Regions from separate parts of the Paraburkholderia aspalathi genome, predicted to be linked through region 2. Evidence: riboswitches for the same ligand, from Rfam matches in the RefSeq annotation. Region 2 holds a riboswitch; the other holds the start of a gene.
What was found. A riboswitch is a leader RNA that binds a small molecule or an ion and turns the genes downstream of it on or off. The one in region 2 is predicted to bind glycine.
Positions count from the first base shown of each region.

Region 1: it holds a riboswitch for glycine, as region 2 does, so the genes downstream of both, gcvT (glycine cleavage system aminomethyltransferase GcvT) here and KHO30_RS10965 (D-amino acid dehydrogenase) in region 2, are expected to answer to the same signal.

Region 1 is NZ_CAJNBA010000006.1:96,318-104,114, reverse strand. It holds gene KHO30_RS29690 (alginate lyase family protein) at 1-968, opposite strand, end outside; gene gcvP (aminomethyl-transferring glycine dehydrogenase) at 1,087-4,017, opposite strand; gene gcvH (glycine cleavage system protein GcvH) at 4,112-4,492, opposite strand; gene gcvT (glycine cleavage system aminomethyltransferase GcvT) at 4,556-5,674, opposite strand; glycine riboswitch at 5,755-5,914, opposite strand; glycine riboswitch at 5,949-6,049, opposite strand; gene KHO30_RS29670 (hypothetical protein) at 6,191-6,544, opposite strand; gene KHO30_RS29665 (oxidoreductase) at 6,746-7,795, opposite strand.
Region 2 is NZ_CAJNBA010000001.1:2,478,168-2,485,964, forward strand. It holds gene KHO30_RS10955 (DUF6531 domain-containing protein) at 1-742, shown strand, start outside; gene KHO30_RS10960 (hypothetical protein) at 720-1,550, shown strand; gene KHO30_RS10965 (D-amino acid dehydrogenase) at 1,620-2,828, opposite strand; glycine riboswitch at 3,004-3,097, opposite strand; gene KHO30_RS10970 (LysE family translocator) at 3,235-3,867, shown strand; gene KHO30_RS10975 (GNAT family N-acetyltransferase) at 3,899-4,426, opposite strand; gene KHO30_RS10980 (helix-turn-helix domain-containing protein) at 4,439-5,011, opposite strand; gene KHO30_RS10985 (YceH family protein) at 5,235-5,939, shown strand; gene KHO30_RS10990 (MipA/OmpV family protein) at 6,010-6,849, opposite strand; gene KHO30_RS10995 (alpha/beta hydrolase) at 6,846-7,730, opposite strand; gene KHO30_RS11000 (DUF4118 domain-containing protein) at 7,734-7,797, opposite strand, start outside.

The DNA of each region.
Region 1 (7,797 bases), on a different contig from region 2:
TCGCGCCGTTTGGCATCGAACGGAACGTTCGAATGCACGAATTCTTCATGCGTTTTGCTGCCGTCCGCGTACGGTGTGAGCCAGTTCAGCGCGGCTTGCAGCGACGCGCCGTTCGCTCCCTTCTCCGGCAACCAGTTGCGGTTGTGGCGGCGCGCAGCGAGCGCGGCGGTCACGAGCGGCTGCAGGTCGTACGTAACATAGTGCAGCGCGTCGCGCTCGCCGAAGTCGAACGTCGAGCCATCCGGCGCAATGTTGTCGCCGATATGCTCGTCGAACAGGCGCTGCGCCGCGTTGATCATCTTGCGGTTATCCAGCGTGAACGCAGCCATCGAGATCAGCTTGATCCGGTGGCTTTGCCAGTTGTTCTTGAACGTACCCGTGAGCGGTCGCGGCTGCGCGTCGATCTGCTCGATGTAGCCGCTCGCGAGCTTCGTCAGGAACGCCATCGATGCATTGCGCGTTTTCACCGGCAACGCGCTTGCGGTCATGTCGTAGGCGAGAATCAGGCCTTCGAAATGGGTTTCGTCGATCGGATTGAAACTGGGTTGATAAGTCGTGACCCATGCATACAGCAAGCGGTCGACCAGTTTCAGATAACGGTCGTCACTGGTCGCGCGCCAGGCGAGCGCGGCGTCGCGCAGCAGATCCAGATCCTTCTCCGCCTCGACGCTTTGATCGTAAATGCCCTCGTGCGGCAGCGTGCCTTCCGTATGCAGTTTCGCCAGCGCATGCGGCGGATCGTTCAAATGTGCCAGTACATTGCTCACCAGCGCCTTGACGCCTGGATCGGCATTCGTGCGTTCGCTGGTTTGCAGCGCGGGAGCCGCGCAAAAATTCATTGCGGCCTGCGCCTGCCGTAGCGGCAGCAGCACCGCTGCGCCAGCCAGCAATAGCGTGCAAGCCTGCTGCCATGTTTGGGTTCGCCTGATTTCGGTCCGGCTTTGCATCAATCGCACCTTTCGCGCCATGCGAAACTCCTCGTTAGGCTGATTCGGTGTGTGATGTTAGCCGTTTGCGGACACAAGCGACAGAACCGCGCAACGCCTGCTTACAACCTTCGAGGCGCTGCGCGGTTTGCGGGCCGGCTTACTCGTAGTCGGCGATCGGCACGCAGGAGCAGAACAGATTGCGGTCGCCGTACACGTTGTCCGCACGGCCGACCGGCGGCCAGTACTTCTTGGCGATCAGCGTGGGCAGCGGATACGCGGCGGTTTCGCGCGCATACGCATGCTTCCAGTCGTTGGCGATGACTACCGCCGCCGTGTGCGGCGCGTGCTTGAGCGGATTGTCTTCGCGGTCCGAGCGGCCGTCTTCCACAGCGCGGATTTCCTCGCGGATCGCGATCATCGCTTCGACGAAGCGGTCGAGTTCTTCCTTCGATTCCGATTCGGTCGGCTCGACCATCAGCGTGCCCGGCACCGGGAAGCTCATGGTCGGTGCGTGGAAGCCATAGTCGGCGAGACGCTTGGCGACGTCGTCGACGGAGATGCCGCTGGTGTCCTTGATGGGACGCAGATCCAGAATGCATTCGTGCGCGACCAGTCCGCCCGGGCCCGAGTACAGCACGGGGTAATGTGGCGCGAGTTTGTTCGCAACGTAGTTCGCGTTGAGGATCGCGGTTTCGGTGGCGGCCGTGAGGTTCTTCGCACCCATCATCGCGATGTACATCCACGAAATCGGCAGGATCGAAGCGGACCCATACGGCGCACCCGACACAGCGCCGATACCGTTCGGCGCACGCTCGTAGCCCGACGAAATCTGATTCGGCAGGAATTGCGCGAGATGCGCGCCGACCGCAACCGGGCCGACACCCGGTCCGCCGCCGCCGTGCGGAATGCAGAAAGTCTTGTGCAGATTCAGGTGCGAGACGTCGCCGCCGAACTGACCCGGCGCGCAGAGGCCGACCATGGCGTTCATGTTGGCGCCGTCCACATAGACCTGGCCGCCGTGCGCATGCACGATCTCGCAGATTTCGCGGACGTTCGCTTCGAACACGCCGTGCGTGGACGGATACGTGATCATGATCGCAGCAAGCTTGTCAGCGTGCTGTTCGGCTTTCTTTTTCAGGTCTTCGATATCGACGTTGCCTTGCGCGTCGCAAGCAACCACGACCACTTGCATGCCGGCCATCTGCGCCGATGCCGGGTTCGTGCCGTGCGCCGACGCGGGAATCAGGCAGACGTTGCGGTGGCCTTCGCCGCGCGATGCGTGGTACGCGTGAATGATCAGCAGACCCGCGTACTCGCCTTGCGAGCCGGCGTTCGGCTGCAGCGACACCGCTGCGTAGCCGGTGGCAGCGACCAGCATCTGTTCGAGCTGATCGATCATTTCGCGGTAGCCGACCGTTTGCTCAGCCGGTGCGAACGGGTGAATCTGACCGAATTCGGGCCACGTGACCGGCAGCATTTCCGAGGTCGCGTTCAGCTTCATCGTGCAGGAGCCGAGCGGGATCATGGAGCGGTCGAGCGCCAGATCCTTGTCGGAGAGGCTGCGCAGGTAACGCAGCATTTCCGTTTCAGAATGATGGCGGTTGAACACGTGGTGCGTGAGGTATGCGCTGGTGCGTTCGAGCGAGGCAGGCACCGTGTTCTCTGCGGGGAGTTCTGCGTCGAGGGTGTCGATCTGCGGGACTTCGTCGACAAATGCCGCTTGCGCGAACGCTGCGAGCAGATCGGCCAGATCGCTGCGCGTGGTGGTTTCGTCGATCGAGATGCCGACGCGCGAGTCGCTCACACGACGCAGATTGATGCGCCGCGCCGTCGCCGCGTCATGCAGCGCCTGGGTGCGTGCGCCGGTTTCGAACGTGAGCGTGTCGAAGAATGTGTCGTTGACGAGCGTGTAACCGAGCTTCTTCGCGCCGGCTGCGAGCAACGCAGCAATGCGGTTCACGCGCAGCGCGATCGTCTTCAGACCGTGCGGGCCATGATAGACAGCGTACATGCTGGCCATGATCGCGAGCAGCGCTTGCGCGGTACACACGTTCGAGGTCGCCTTCTCGCGGCGGATATGTTGTTCGCGCGTTTGCAGCGCGAGACGCAGTGCCGGATTGCCTTGCGCATCGACGGTCACGCCGACCAGACGGCCCGGCATCTGGCGCTTGAATTCATCGCGCACGGCAAGGTAAGCCGCGTGCGGGCCGCCGAAACCAACCGGCACGCCAAAACGCTGCGTGTTGCCGACGGCTACGTCCGCGCCCCATTCGCCCGGCGGCGTCAAAACGGTCAGCGCGAGCAGATCGGCAGCGACCACCACGTGGCCGCCTGCTGCATGGATGGCTTCAGCGAGTGCGCGGTAGTCGCGCACGTCGCCGTTCACGCCCGGGTATTGCAGCAGCACGCCGAACGCATTCGCGTTCGCTGCGTCCGCTGCCGGGCCGACTTTCACTTCGATGCCGACCGGCGTGGCGCGCGTCTTCACCACTTCGATGGTTTGCGGCAGCACGTCGTCGGCGACGTAAAACACGTTCGACTTCGGCTTGCCGACGCGTTGCAGCAGCGTCATCGCTTCAGCGGCGGCGGTGGCTTCGTCGAGCAGCGATGCGTTCGAGATCGCCAGACCGGTCAGGTCGACGATCATTTGCTGGAAGTTCAGCAGCGCTTCCAGACGGCCCTGCGAGATTTCCGGCTGATACGGCGTGTACGCGGTGTACCACGCCGGATTTTCCAGCACGTTACGCAGGATCACCGTCGGCGTGTGTGCGTTGTAATAGCCCTGCCCGATATACGAGCGGAACACCTGGTTCTTGTCCGCCAGCTCACGCAGCGCGGCGAGCGCTTCGGCTTCGCTCTTCGGCTGGGCGAAGGGGCCGAGCGGCAGCGTTTCGGTGCGGCGGATCGTCTTCGGAATGACCGCGTCGATCAGCGCGGCGCGCGATGCGAAGCCGAGGGCTTCGAGCATCGCTTGCTGGTCGGCCGAATCCGGGCCGATGTGCCGTTCAGCGAAGGCGTCATGCACTTCGAGCGCGGCGAGCGAGAGAGGAGTGCGGTTCATCAGACGATCCGGGTGTTCGAGCTTCATGAGGTGTTCCTGGCGGTGCGGGCGTCCGTTCGACTGTCGAATCGGACGCGCCGCGCCTGTCGGGTTTAAACGTAATGGTGCAACTTGCGGTGAATCAGGCGCCGACGGACTTTGCGTACGCGTCTGCGTCGATCAGGCGATCCTGCGATGCGTCCGCAGCCGGCTTGATCTTGAAGAGCCAGTTCTCGTACGGCGCGCTGTTGACGCCATCCGGCGTGTCGGCGACGGCCGGGTTCGCTTCGATGATTTCGCCCGAGACCGGCGCGTAGATATCGGAAGCGGCTTTCACCGACTCGATCACGGCGACGGTGTCGCCGGCGTTGACGGTCTTGCCCAGTTCCTGGACTTCGAAGAAGACGATGTCGCCGAGCGCTTCCTGCGCGTGGTCGGTGATGCCGACCGTCAGCGTGCCGTCTGCTTCGGTGCGGACCCACTCGTGCGATTCGGTGTATTTCAGATCGGCCGGGATGCTCATCGGATGCTCCTATGCGGTGTTATTCGGTATGAACTTAAAAAGATTGACGCACGCGCCGGCTGCTTAAACTGCGAGCACTTTGCCGTTGCGTACGAACGGCAGTTTTACCACGCTTGCGGGTACGTTTTTGTCACGAATCTGGACGTGAACGGTGTCGCCCGGCTGCACGCCTTTCGGCACGCGCGCGAAGGCGATCGATTCCTGCATCGTGGGTGAAAAAGTGCCGCTGGTGATTTCGCCTTCGCCCTGCGGCGTCACGACTTTCTGGTGAGCACGCAGCACGCCTGCCGCCTTGCCGTTTTCCTTCAGCAGGATCAGGCCGACGAACGAGGCCTGCGAGCCGTCGGCCTCAAGCTTGGCCTTGCCGACGAAGTCGCGCGGCGAGGTCAGGTCGACGGTCCAGGCGAGGCCGGCGTCCAGCGGCGAGACGTTGTCGTCCATATCCTGGCCGTACAGGTTCATGCCGGCTTCGAGACGCAGCGTGTCGCGCGCGCCGAGACCCGCGGGGCGCACGCCTTGACGCACTAATGCGTCCCAGAATTCGCAGACGGACGTAGCGGGCAGGACGATTTCGAAGCCGTCTTCGCCGGTGTAGCCGGTGCGGGCAATCATCAATTCGCCAAACGGCGTGTTGTCGACGATGGCGGCGTTAAACGGCTTAAGGAGTTCGGTGGAGGTGCGGCTGGACGGCGCGACTTGCCAGACCTTATCGCGGGCGTTCGGGCCCTGCACGGCGACGATCGCCAGATCGCGGCGCGGCGTGATGGTCAGGCCGTAGCTGCCTTCGGTGTTGAGCTTGGTGAACCAGGCGACGTCTTTCTCTGCGGTGCCGGCGTTGACGACCAGGCGGAAGTGCGTCTCGCTGAAGTAATAGACGATCAGATCGTCGATCACACCGCCATTCGGGTTCAGCAGACAGGAGTAGAGCGCGCGGCCCGGCGTTTGCAGCTTGGCGACGTTATTGGCCAGCGCGTGTTCGAAGAAGGCGCGCACGCGCTCGCCGGTGAAATCGACGACGCACATATGCGAGACGTCGAACATGCCGGCGTCGGTGCGCACGGCGCGGTGTTCGTCGATCTGCGAGCCGTAGTTGACGGGCATGTCCCAGCCGCCGAAATCGACCATGCGAGCGTTGAGCGCACGATGGGTGGCGTTGAGCGGGGTGTGTTTGAGTTCGGTCATGGGGCCTCAGGCGTCTCGCGAAACAAAAAAGGCCATGCGGCGCTACGCCTCGCGGCTGATGCCTGCGAGCGATTGCGTTGCATGACCCCTCTGTCCTCGATACCTGAGAGATTGCGCTGCCGTGCGATGGTGAAGCCGTGATCGCTACGGTGAAACGCGCGCCCCTTCGGTGGGCAGCTTGCCAGAATCTGCTCGATTAAACGATGCAGACGGCTACTGCCGCTCTCCAGAGTGCGAAAAACCGGTGCCTTGATGTTGCCTGGGCGCGGGTTCTTCGACGCAGTCGGTCCTTTTGCCTGAGAGTTTGCGGGTGTGCCCCTTCGGCGGCGCGGCCTGCGATTTTCTGCGGCCAGCACGCTCTCCCGACGCGTGCGGCGAATGTACGCGAGGGCCGGGGGCTTGTCAAATAAAGGCCCGCAAGGGGCATGGGGGTTGGCGCTGCGGCTTCGCGAAAGTCAAAAAAAGCGCGGGACGTGATGCCCGCGCTTCTTTGCTTTGGTGCCTGAACCGGCGCGATTATTCGCCGATGGCGTGTGCCGCGTTGTCCAGTTCCTGGTTCAGCACGCGTTGTTCGTCGCCGGACAGGCCGCCGCCGTGTTGCGCCGCCATGTCGTGAGCTTCCTGACGGATCACATCGAGGCGATGGTGCAACGCGCCGCCTTGCGGGGGCGGGTAGTAGCCTTGGTTGACGCGAGCGTCGATGCGGCGGCTCAGGTTGTCGATCCGGCCGTTGACCTGGTTGAAGCGCTGATCCGCAATTTGTTGCGGGTTAGGACGCGGCGCCGGCGCGGGTTGCTGAGGGGCCACCACGCAGGCGGCGAGGGAACTGAGCAATGCGCATGCTGCTAGTGCGCGGACGATACGGGGCATGGACACTCCGGGAAGTCGTTGTCGTTTTGTGGTGCTACTGGGGTAGCAACGGATTGCCGAGGATTCACGCTGACCGCGGAGACGGGGTTATTTGTAACGTTATGTTCCTTTCGGGTTTGTCAGGCTTTTTGCCATTGGCGGCGGCATGGTTCGCGTGTTGCCGCCAATGGCGCAGAAAGCGGCCCGTAGCGCAGGAAAACGTCAGCGAATGCGTTCAAACGGCAGCCGGACGCCTTCTTCTGAGCTCCGGGCTGCAAGCTCGATGATCGTCATGACGTCGACTGCGTCCTGAGCGCTGACGGGAAATTTCGCGCCGTTCTGAATGGCATCCGCCAAGGCAATATAAAAGCCGACGTAGTCGCCGTTGCGTGTGGGCACCTCCCGCTCGACTTCCTGACCCTCTTCAAGCACACGCAACACACCGGGCGCATTGCCGGCGCCGAACCCGTCATCGCCCGGCCGCAAGCCGGCTTTCAACTGATCTTCCTGCGTATCGAGCCCGTATTTGACGTAGCTCCCTTGCGTGCCGTGAATCGTAAACCTCGGTGCGACGTACGCAGTCAACGCGCTGGCATGCAACACCACCTCGAATTCACCGTATCCCAGCTGAATATGGACGTAGTCCGGTGCACTGGCTTGATCGCGATGCGTCCGAACCGTCGCGGACACGGTCTGCGGTGCGCCGAACAACGCCAGCGCCTGGTCGATCAGGTGCGGTCCAAGATCGAATAGCAGGCCGCCGCCGCGCGAAGCTTCCTCGCGCCAACGCTGCCGAACTTCCGGCCGGAAACGGTCGAAATGCGATTCGTATTGCGTGATGCGCCCCAATTCTCTGCTGGCAAGCAGATCCCGCACGGTCAGAAAATCACCGTCCCAGCGGCGGTTATGAAAGGGGACGAACCGCTTGCTGCGAGCCAGTGCAATGTTGGCAAGCGTGTGGGCGTCGGCGGCGGTGAGCGTGACCGGTTTGTCGACCACCACGTGTTTGCCTGCTTCCAGCGCGCGGCGCGCCAGGTCGAAGTGCGTGTCGTTGGGCGTCGCGATGACGACGCAGTCGATTTCTTCGAGCGCCAGCAGGGCGTCGAGATCGGCCACCACCTTTGCGTGCGGGTAATCGGCCAGCGCGTGCTCGGGCTGGCTCGTCGCGATGGCTGCGATGCTGGCCCGCCCGCAGTGCTCGATCACCGGCGCATGAAAGGTCGCGCCAGCAAAACCGTAACCCATCAATCCAATCTTCAGCGATGCGGACATGC
Region 2 (7,797 bases):
CTTTCCAATTCTGTCGGATCAGTCCGGCTTACCCAAGGCCATGTTCGACGAACGTGGCGCGAAAATCTGGGACGCTTCCTACACGATATGGGGGCGGCATCTCAAGTTAGATCGAGTCAACAATCACGTTGGGACCGACGAGCCGTCAGAAGTAAACCTCCGATTTCCCGGACAATGGGACGATGAGGAAAGCGATCTGTTCTACAACCTGCACCGATTCTACGATCCTCAAACAGGGCAGTACCTGACAGTTGACCCGCTTGGACTCGCTGGTGGCCTGCGTACCCATGCTTATGTGACGGTCCCGGACATGTTGATTGATCCGTTCGGGTTAGCAAGCTGTCCGGTTCGAGAAGTCAACGGAGCGAAAATACACGGCACCGGACAGAAAGACGGAACGCCAGGTCACGATCAATTTTCCGAGGTCATAGCAAACAAACTTGCAATGAGCGGAAAATTCACTGATATCTATTTGAATCGCTCGTACAATTACGCGAACAGTGGGGATGTGTCGCTCAGACGCCCCGATATCATGGCGGTCGATGTCAACGGCCAGACGCATGCAATAGAGCTCGCGTCGAGGACTGATATGGGGGCCAAGCTTCCAACGTTGACTGCTCGAAATAGGGCCGCCATGGGCAATCTGCCGGCATCAAATCGCGGCGAAATTATCGTTCTCGATCATCCGTACAACGCGTCCGACATCAAGAGCGTTTTGGATGACCTTATTTCCGGAATTTAGTGGGCGGATCATGTGCACAGGAATGGCGCTATATGGGACAGATCGAATAAGTCCGCTTGAAGCATACAAGGCCGGCCATGAGTTCTTTTCAGCAATGTCGGTCGACATAACGACTGCGGGATATACACGTTACATTGAAGTCGCTGGCGAGAGGGACGTCGAACTTGTTGAGGTTCCTTTCGACGAGCTCAAGAGCCTGATTGAATCTGGAGTCGCAACCGATTTCCGGATATACAACAACGCAGGTGGCCAGATACCTTGGCGCGCTTCGTTCGGCTACAACACGCCTTCCTTTGGCGGTTTTTTTGGTATTGATGCACAGCTCGATGTTCAACTTGCGGATAGTGCCGACAAGTTTATCGACTACATCAAGCGAATAGCCACGAGTCTGAATGTCTCTTATGGAATAGCATATGAAGCGCCGAAGATGACCTCCGCGTTTTACTATGCAGCCGGGAGCAATCTCGCGAAACTGAAGCCATTTGAGAATCCGTCGGCCTTCGGCAAGGAAGTGCCAGGCGGATCTTATGGAGCGGCTCGCTATCAAGAAAGCATGCTAAGGATGGTGTATCCGATCAATGTTATAAGTGATCGTCACCTTAACATCGTGGTTGGTGGCATTCAGCTTAAAGAATGGATTGTCGCGGAAGACAATCGTGGATCCCTGCAGCCCATAGGGAATGACCTTTGGCTCTGGTTGGTGCCAGAAGCCGCCCTGGATTCAATCAATCAGCTATGCGGGGAAGCGGGAATCCTGATTTCATGGAAGCCGCAAGCAGTCCCGCGCCCAGGTCGAAAACTGCCTTGAAGGCACTGGAAACAGTGGAGAGTGCTGCCGGTGTCCTTGCGGGCACCGGGCCTGTCGCAAAAACGCCTACTAAATCACCCCCGCCAAAACCTGCGCCGTAGCCGCCGACAACGTCCACCCCAAATGCCCGTGCCCGGTGTTATAAAAAACACCTCGCCGTTTCCCACGCCCGACCTTCGGCAACATGCTCGGCAACATCGGCCTCAACCCCGCCCACGGAATCACCTTCGAGGTCGACACCTCAGGAAAATACCGTCGAGTCCAGTCGACCAGAGGCGCAATCCGATCCGACCGGATATCCCGATTGAACCCGTTGATCTCCGCCGTCCCCGCAACCCTAAACCGATCCACGCCAAGCCGGCTCGTCACGATCTTCGCGCTGTCGTCGAGCAAACTGACCCACGGCGCGTTCTGCTGACTCACTTCATCGTCGAGACATACGGTGATCGAATAACCCTTAACCGGATAGACGTTCACGTGATCGCCAAGCATCGCCGCGAAGTCGCGGCTCTTCACACCGGCGCACACCACGATCCGCTCGAAAGCAAACCGTTGCGACTCACCTTCCAGATTGACCATCAACGAAAACCGACCCTCAGCCGGCTGCTCGATCGCCGTAATTTCCGCGTCGTAGTGAAACTCGACACCATGCCGCACGCAAGCTTCAGCCAACCCGCGTGTGAACTTGTGAATATCGCCAGTGGAATCGGAAGGCGTAAAAAATCCACCAAAAAAATCACCATGCAGCATGGGCTCGATTGCGTGCAACTCGCTCGACGTCACCGGATTCCGCTCCAGCCCGCCTTCGCGCAGCAATTCATTCACCTTGCTGGCCGCATCGAATTCCTTGCGCGTCTTGTAGATGTGCAAGATGCCGCGCCGCTCCAGATCGAAGTCGATCCCTTCGCGCTCGGCTATCGAAAACAGATGCTCGCGCGCCGCAATTGCGAGCCGCACCGTTTCGACGGTGTTCGTCCGGTAATGAGGAATCTGCCTTAGAAACTCGCCCATCCACGAATACTTGTGCCACGTGGGCATCGGATTGAGCAGCAGCGGGGCGTCGCGCGTGAGCATCCAGCGCAAGCCCTTGAGCACCGTGGCCGCGCTGTTCCAGACTTCGGCATTGCTGGCGGACAACTGGCCGCCGTTGGCGAACGAGGTCTCCATCGCTGCGTAGCGATGACGCTCGAACACGGTGACGTGGTGGCCGCGCTGCGCAAGGGCGTGCGCAGTCGTAACGCCGGTAATGCCGGCGCCGATAATGGCGATTCGTGACATGACATGGTCCAGAGTAGTTGAGCATCACCGGTGTCGATTTCGTGTCGAAACCGGCGTCGATGCCCCATCTGTCCATGTACCTGAGAGTTTCTTCCTGTGAGCATACGCATCGCGATGCATGCGGTATGCAGGGAATCCCCTTCGGTGGGCGCGCATGGCGCCGCTCTCCAGATGTTCCAGCTGCGCGGTCCTTTTGCCTGAGAGTTTCCGGGGCGGTTGCTCCGTCGGCGTCGTCACAATCCTCTGACGATCTCTCCCGCGCTGCATTGCAGAACGGCTAGACGATACCGGGCAATAAATTTCACCGCAAGTGTTTCTTTCGATGCAATTCGCCATCGGCACAGTACCAGTGGCATCGGCTATATTTAGCGGCACTACCCGACTTCAATTCCCACAGGAGAACGCCGTGCCCGCTGCCACAACGTTGCTCGCCTTTGCTCTGGTCTCGCTCGGCATGGTGCTCACGCCCGGCCCGAACATGATCTATCTGATCTCCAGATCGCTCTGTCAGGGGCGGCGCGCAGGGCTTGTGTCGCTCGGCGGCGTCGCGCTCGGCTTTGTGTTCTACATGTTTTGCGCGGCGTTCGGTATCACCGCACTGCTGTTGACGGTGCCCTACGCGTACGACGCGCTGCGTTTCGGCGGCGCGCTCTACCTGCTGTATCTGGCGTGGCAGGCAGTCAAGCCGGGCGGCCGCTCGCCGTTCCAGGTGCGCGACCTGCCGCACGACAGCCGCCGCAAACTCTTCACCATGGGGCTCGTCACGAACCTCGCGAATCCGAAGATCGCGGTGATGTATCTGTCGCTGCTGCCGCAATTTATTTCACCGGAGCACGGCAGCGTGCTCACGCAGTCGATCGCTCTGGGTTGCGTGCAAATCGTCGTCTCCGTCACGATCAACGCGTTGATTGCGATCATGGCAGGTTCAATCGCCGGGTTTCTCGCTGGGCGGCCGGTATGGCTGCTGGTGCAACGCTGGCTGATGGGCACCGTGCTGGCCGGTCTGGCTGTACGGATCGCGCTCGATTCGCGCCGTTAAGTCACGCGACGCAGACACGCCTGCGTCACGCTCACAGCATCTTGTACATGATGGTGGTCGAATCAAGCCGCTCCTCCAGTGTGTCGCGGCAAAACTGCGGGATCACGCCGGCCGTCTGATAACCCAGCGCGGCATAGAGCGGCTCGGCCTTGTCGCCGGTGCGCGTATCGAGCGTCAGCAGGCTGCGCTGCAACTGGTGCGCACGGTGTTCCAGTTCCGCCATCAACGCTTTGGCGATACCCTGGCGTCGGAACGACGGATGGACCAGGAGCTTGCGCACCTCGGCGCGATGACGCTGGTTCGGCATCGTGTCGTAATCGAGTTGCACGGTGCCGGCGATCGCCTCGCCATGGCGAGCAACAAAAAGCACCAGTGCGCTCGCGCGCAGAGACGGCAGCACCTTGCCGCTCCAGAACGCTTCACTCTCCTCGACGCTATACGGCAATACAAAGCCAACGCTCGCACCGTCATGGACGCAGGCACGCAGCAGCGCGCCGAGTTCGGGCAGATGGTGAACGAGGTCGTCGGCGGAAAAGGTCGTGATGCTGGTCGCGTTCATGGTGGCTTGAACTCAGACGATGAAGAGGATGTAGCGCGCCGCGCTATGCGAGGGCGTGACGAACGCGCTGGGACCGAACAGTTGGTAGCGCAGACAGTCGCCGGGTTGCAAATCGTGACTTCGGCCGTCGACGGTGATCTGCAGTTGCCCTTCAAGCAGGATCAGATGATGTTCGAGGCCGGCTCTCGGCGACGCGTCGTAAGTGATGCGCACACCCGCATCGAGTTCGCACTCCAGCGCCTCGCCGCTCAGCGCCTGCGCTGGTGGCGACACGGAGCGGCGCCGGAAGCCGACGCTCGAGTCGACCCAGACCGACTGCTCGTCGCGCGCCACCAGCGGCGCGAAGTCTTCTTCGACCATGTGCATGAGACGCGACATCGGCAAGCCGTAAGCGACGCAGAGCTTGCCCAGCACGCTCGCCGTGGGGCTCACGGCGGCGTTCTCGAGGCGCGAAAGGGTGGCGCGGCTGACGTTGCTCAGCTTGGCGAGATCGTCGAGCGACCAGTTGCGCTCGGCGCGTAATCCGCGCAGACGCTGGGCGATGCGGCGTTCGATGGCGTTGTCGTCGGTGAGTGCGTTTTCCATATTCGGGAAATTATCTCGAATATGGGAATTCGTCAACGGAACAAAAAAACGCCGAAGCGGATACGAATGCGTTCCGGGCACGCTTCGCCATTGCGGAGATTCGTACACTGCGAGCGGCCGGGCCGTTTATCATAGTGGCCACAAACTAAAACCTGCCGCCTGGCTGTGCAACGGTAAGGCACACCATCCACGAGACCCGGCGGCGCATGCCGCGACATCTTCTATGAACTCCACTCCCGACGCTGTTTCCCGTCCCTCCATCCGCGCTTTGACCTTGCTTGAAGGGCGTGTGCTCGGCGTGCTCGTCGAAAAGCAGCACACCGTGCCGGATAGTTATCCGCTTTCGCTGAACGCACTGACTTTGGGCTGCAATCAGAAAACCGGCCGCGCGCCCGTGATGAATGCGACCGAAGCCGAGGTGCTGACCGCCGTCGACGGATTGAAGCGGCTGAGCCTCGTGATGGAAGGCAGCAGCAGCCGCGTGCCGCGCTTCGAGCACAACATGAATCGGGTGTTGGGCTTGCCGAGCCAGTCGGCTGCGTTACTGACCACGTTGCTGTTACGCGGTCCGCAGACCGCAGCCGAATTGCGTTTGAACAGCGCGCGCCTGCATGGATTTGCCGACATCTCCTCGGTCGAGGCGTTTCTCGACGAACTGGCTGCCAACGATCCGCCGCGAGTGGCGAAGCTGGCCCGCACGCCGGGCGAGCGCGAGAATCGCTGGATGCATCTGCTATGCGGCGAAGTCAGCGCAAGCGATCTTGCCCAGCCTGGTGGAGACGATGAGGTCGTGCCGCTGTCGGCGTTCGAGGCAGTCAAAGCCGAACAGAAGCGGCTTGCCGACGAGGTGAGCCGGCTTCAGGTGGTGGTGCGCCGGATGGCTGCTGAGTTGGGGATTGAAGTTGAAGAGCTGCGCACGGAGGATTGAACCGCGATTGGCATTTGGTTTCTCGCACGCTGCGAGCGTTGGAACGTGCGAGCGCGCAAGAAACCAGAAACTAGAACTTATAGTTCACCGAAGCGAGCGTGTTGAGCTCGAATCTCTTTTCGGTAATCGGGCTATTCGCGGCGTCATGCTCCAGTCGCCCGAAGGTCGCGGAAACCGAGCCATTCCAGTGCTTCGAAAAGTCGTAAGTCACCTGGGCGTTCATATGGACGTCCCGCACGCCTGCACTGGTGCTGTACGTAGGCAATCCTGACGCCGCGCTCTGCTGCTCAGACACGCCGAAAAACGTCCGCGTATAAGTGCCATTCGCCCAGGTGAAACCTGGTCCCACCGAGAACAACCAGCCGCCAACCGGGGCGGACGCCACGAAATCCGTGCTGACCGTCGTCCCCTGGTGATGCCCGGCGATATCCTGGTACAAGGCCACCGACCCGGTAAACGCCCACCACGTGTAGTCAGCGAAGAGCTTCAGTTTCGGCCCGCCATTCACATTGCCAAGTCCATGCAGGCGTGGATCGTCGGACTCCTTGCGCATCTGGAAATCGAAAGTCAATGCCGCGCCTACGTGATAGGCAGGGCCGCGCAGCACGTTCACGCCGAGCACGTCAGGGCCCTGCGAGAAAATCCGGTCGTCGTATGAGATGTCCAGCGCCGGAAACGGGAATACGCTCAACTGGCGGGACCCCGGGTACTTGGGCGTAATCACCACGCCAGGACCCACGCCGATTTTCCATTTGCTGCTGGTGGCCGCGCCGGTGCTGGCGTCAGTTGTCGCGTTCGGACTTGCATCGTCCGCGTAGGCCGCGCGTGCAGCGCAAAGGCCGAGCGCCGCGGCGAGCAGTAGCGACATACGTGCGGGCTTGCCGAACCTCAGCGTGGTATTCGCCGTCATGCGCGCTCCTTGCCAAGCGCCGCAAGTTGCCTGAGGCGTCGCGCCAAAGCCTTCGAGACGACCTGTTGTTTGCCGTCGTCGCCGCTATGGACGGCTTCGCTTTCGCGCAGGAATAGGGCGGTTTCACGCGCGACGATTTCGCGCTCGTTGTCCGACGTAATCATGTGATACGAATCATCCAGCCAGATTGTGCGTAAAAAGGCAGCGCCGATATTCGCGGCGACAAAGCGGGCATTGCGCGGGCTCGACGTCTCGTCGTCGATCGCGTGGACAATCAGACAATCGGTCTTGATGTCGCGTACCTGCGTGCGCACGCTCGCGGCAAGGCGGCTCGCCTGGTGCAAGGCCGGCAATGAAATCGTCGACGGACCGACTTCGCTGAAATCGCTGCGCTGCATCGCGCGAGCGATCTTTGCTCGTAGCGCTTCATTGCGCAGGCCGAACGGCGCCTCTTCACGGTAGCGCCAGCGTTTGCGCATTGGCGTGAAGTACGCCCAGTTGAGCAGGAAACGATACCAGGGGATCGCCCAGCCGTCGTATGAGAGCGTCAGCGACAACAACACGAGCGACTGCGCCCCTGGACGGCGATGCGCGAGAGCCAGCGCCAAGGCTGCGCCGATCGATAGTCCGCAGATTGAGACGCGGGCAAAGCGCCCGGCCAAAGCGTCGTACTCGCGCACGGCGGCTTCGAGCCATGCCTCCATTGCCTCTTCTTCAGAGCCGGCGCTGTAGCCCGGCAGGACCGGCGCGCACGTAGTGAAGCCTTCAGCATTCAGAAAGCGGGCGAGAAAACGCAATTCGAGCGGCGAACTCGACAGGCCGTGCAACATCAGCACGGCATGATCGTCGCCGGGTAAGAAGAGACTCGTCGGTTGACTCATGGATCAGGCTCCGATCCGTAGGACGAGAAACTCGCCGGCGTGGGTGGTGAACCGCTCGCACATGCAC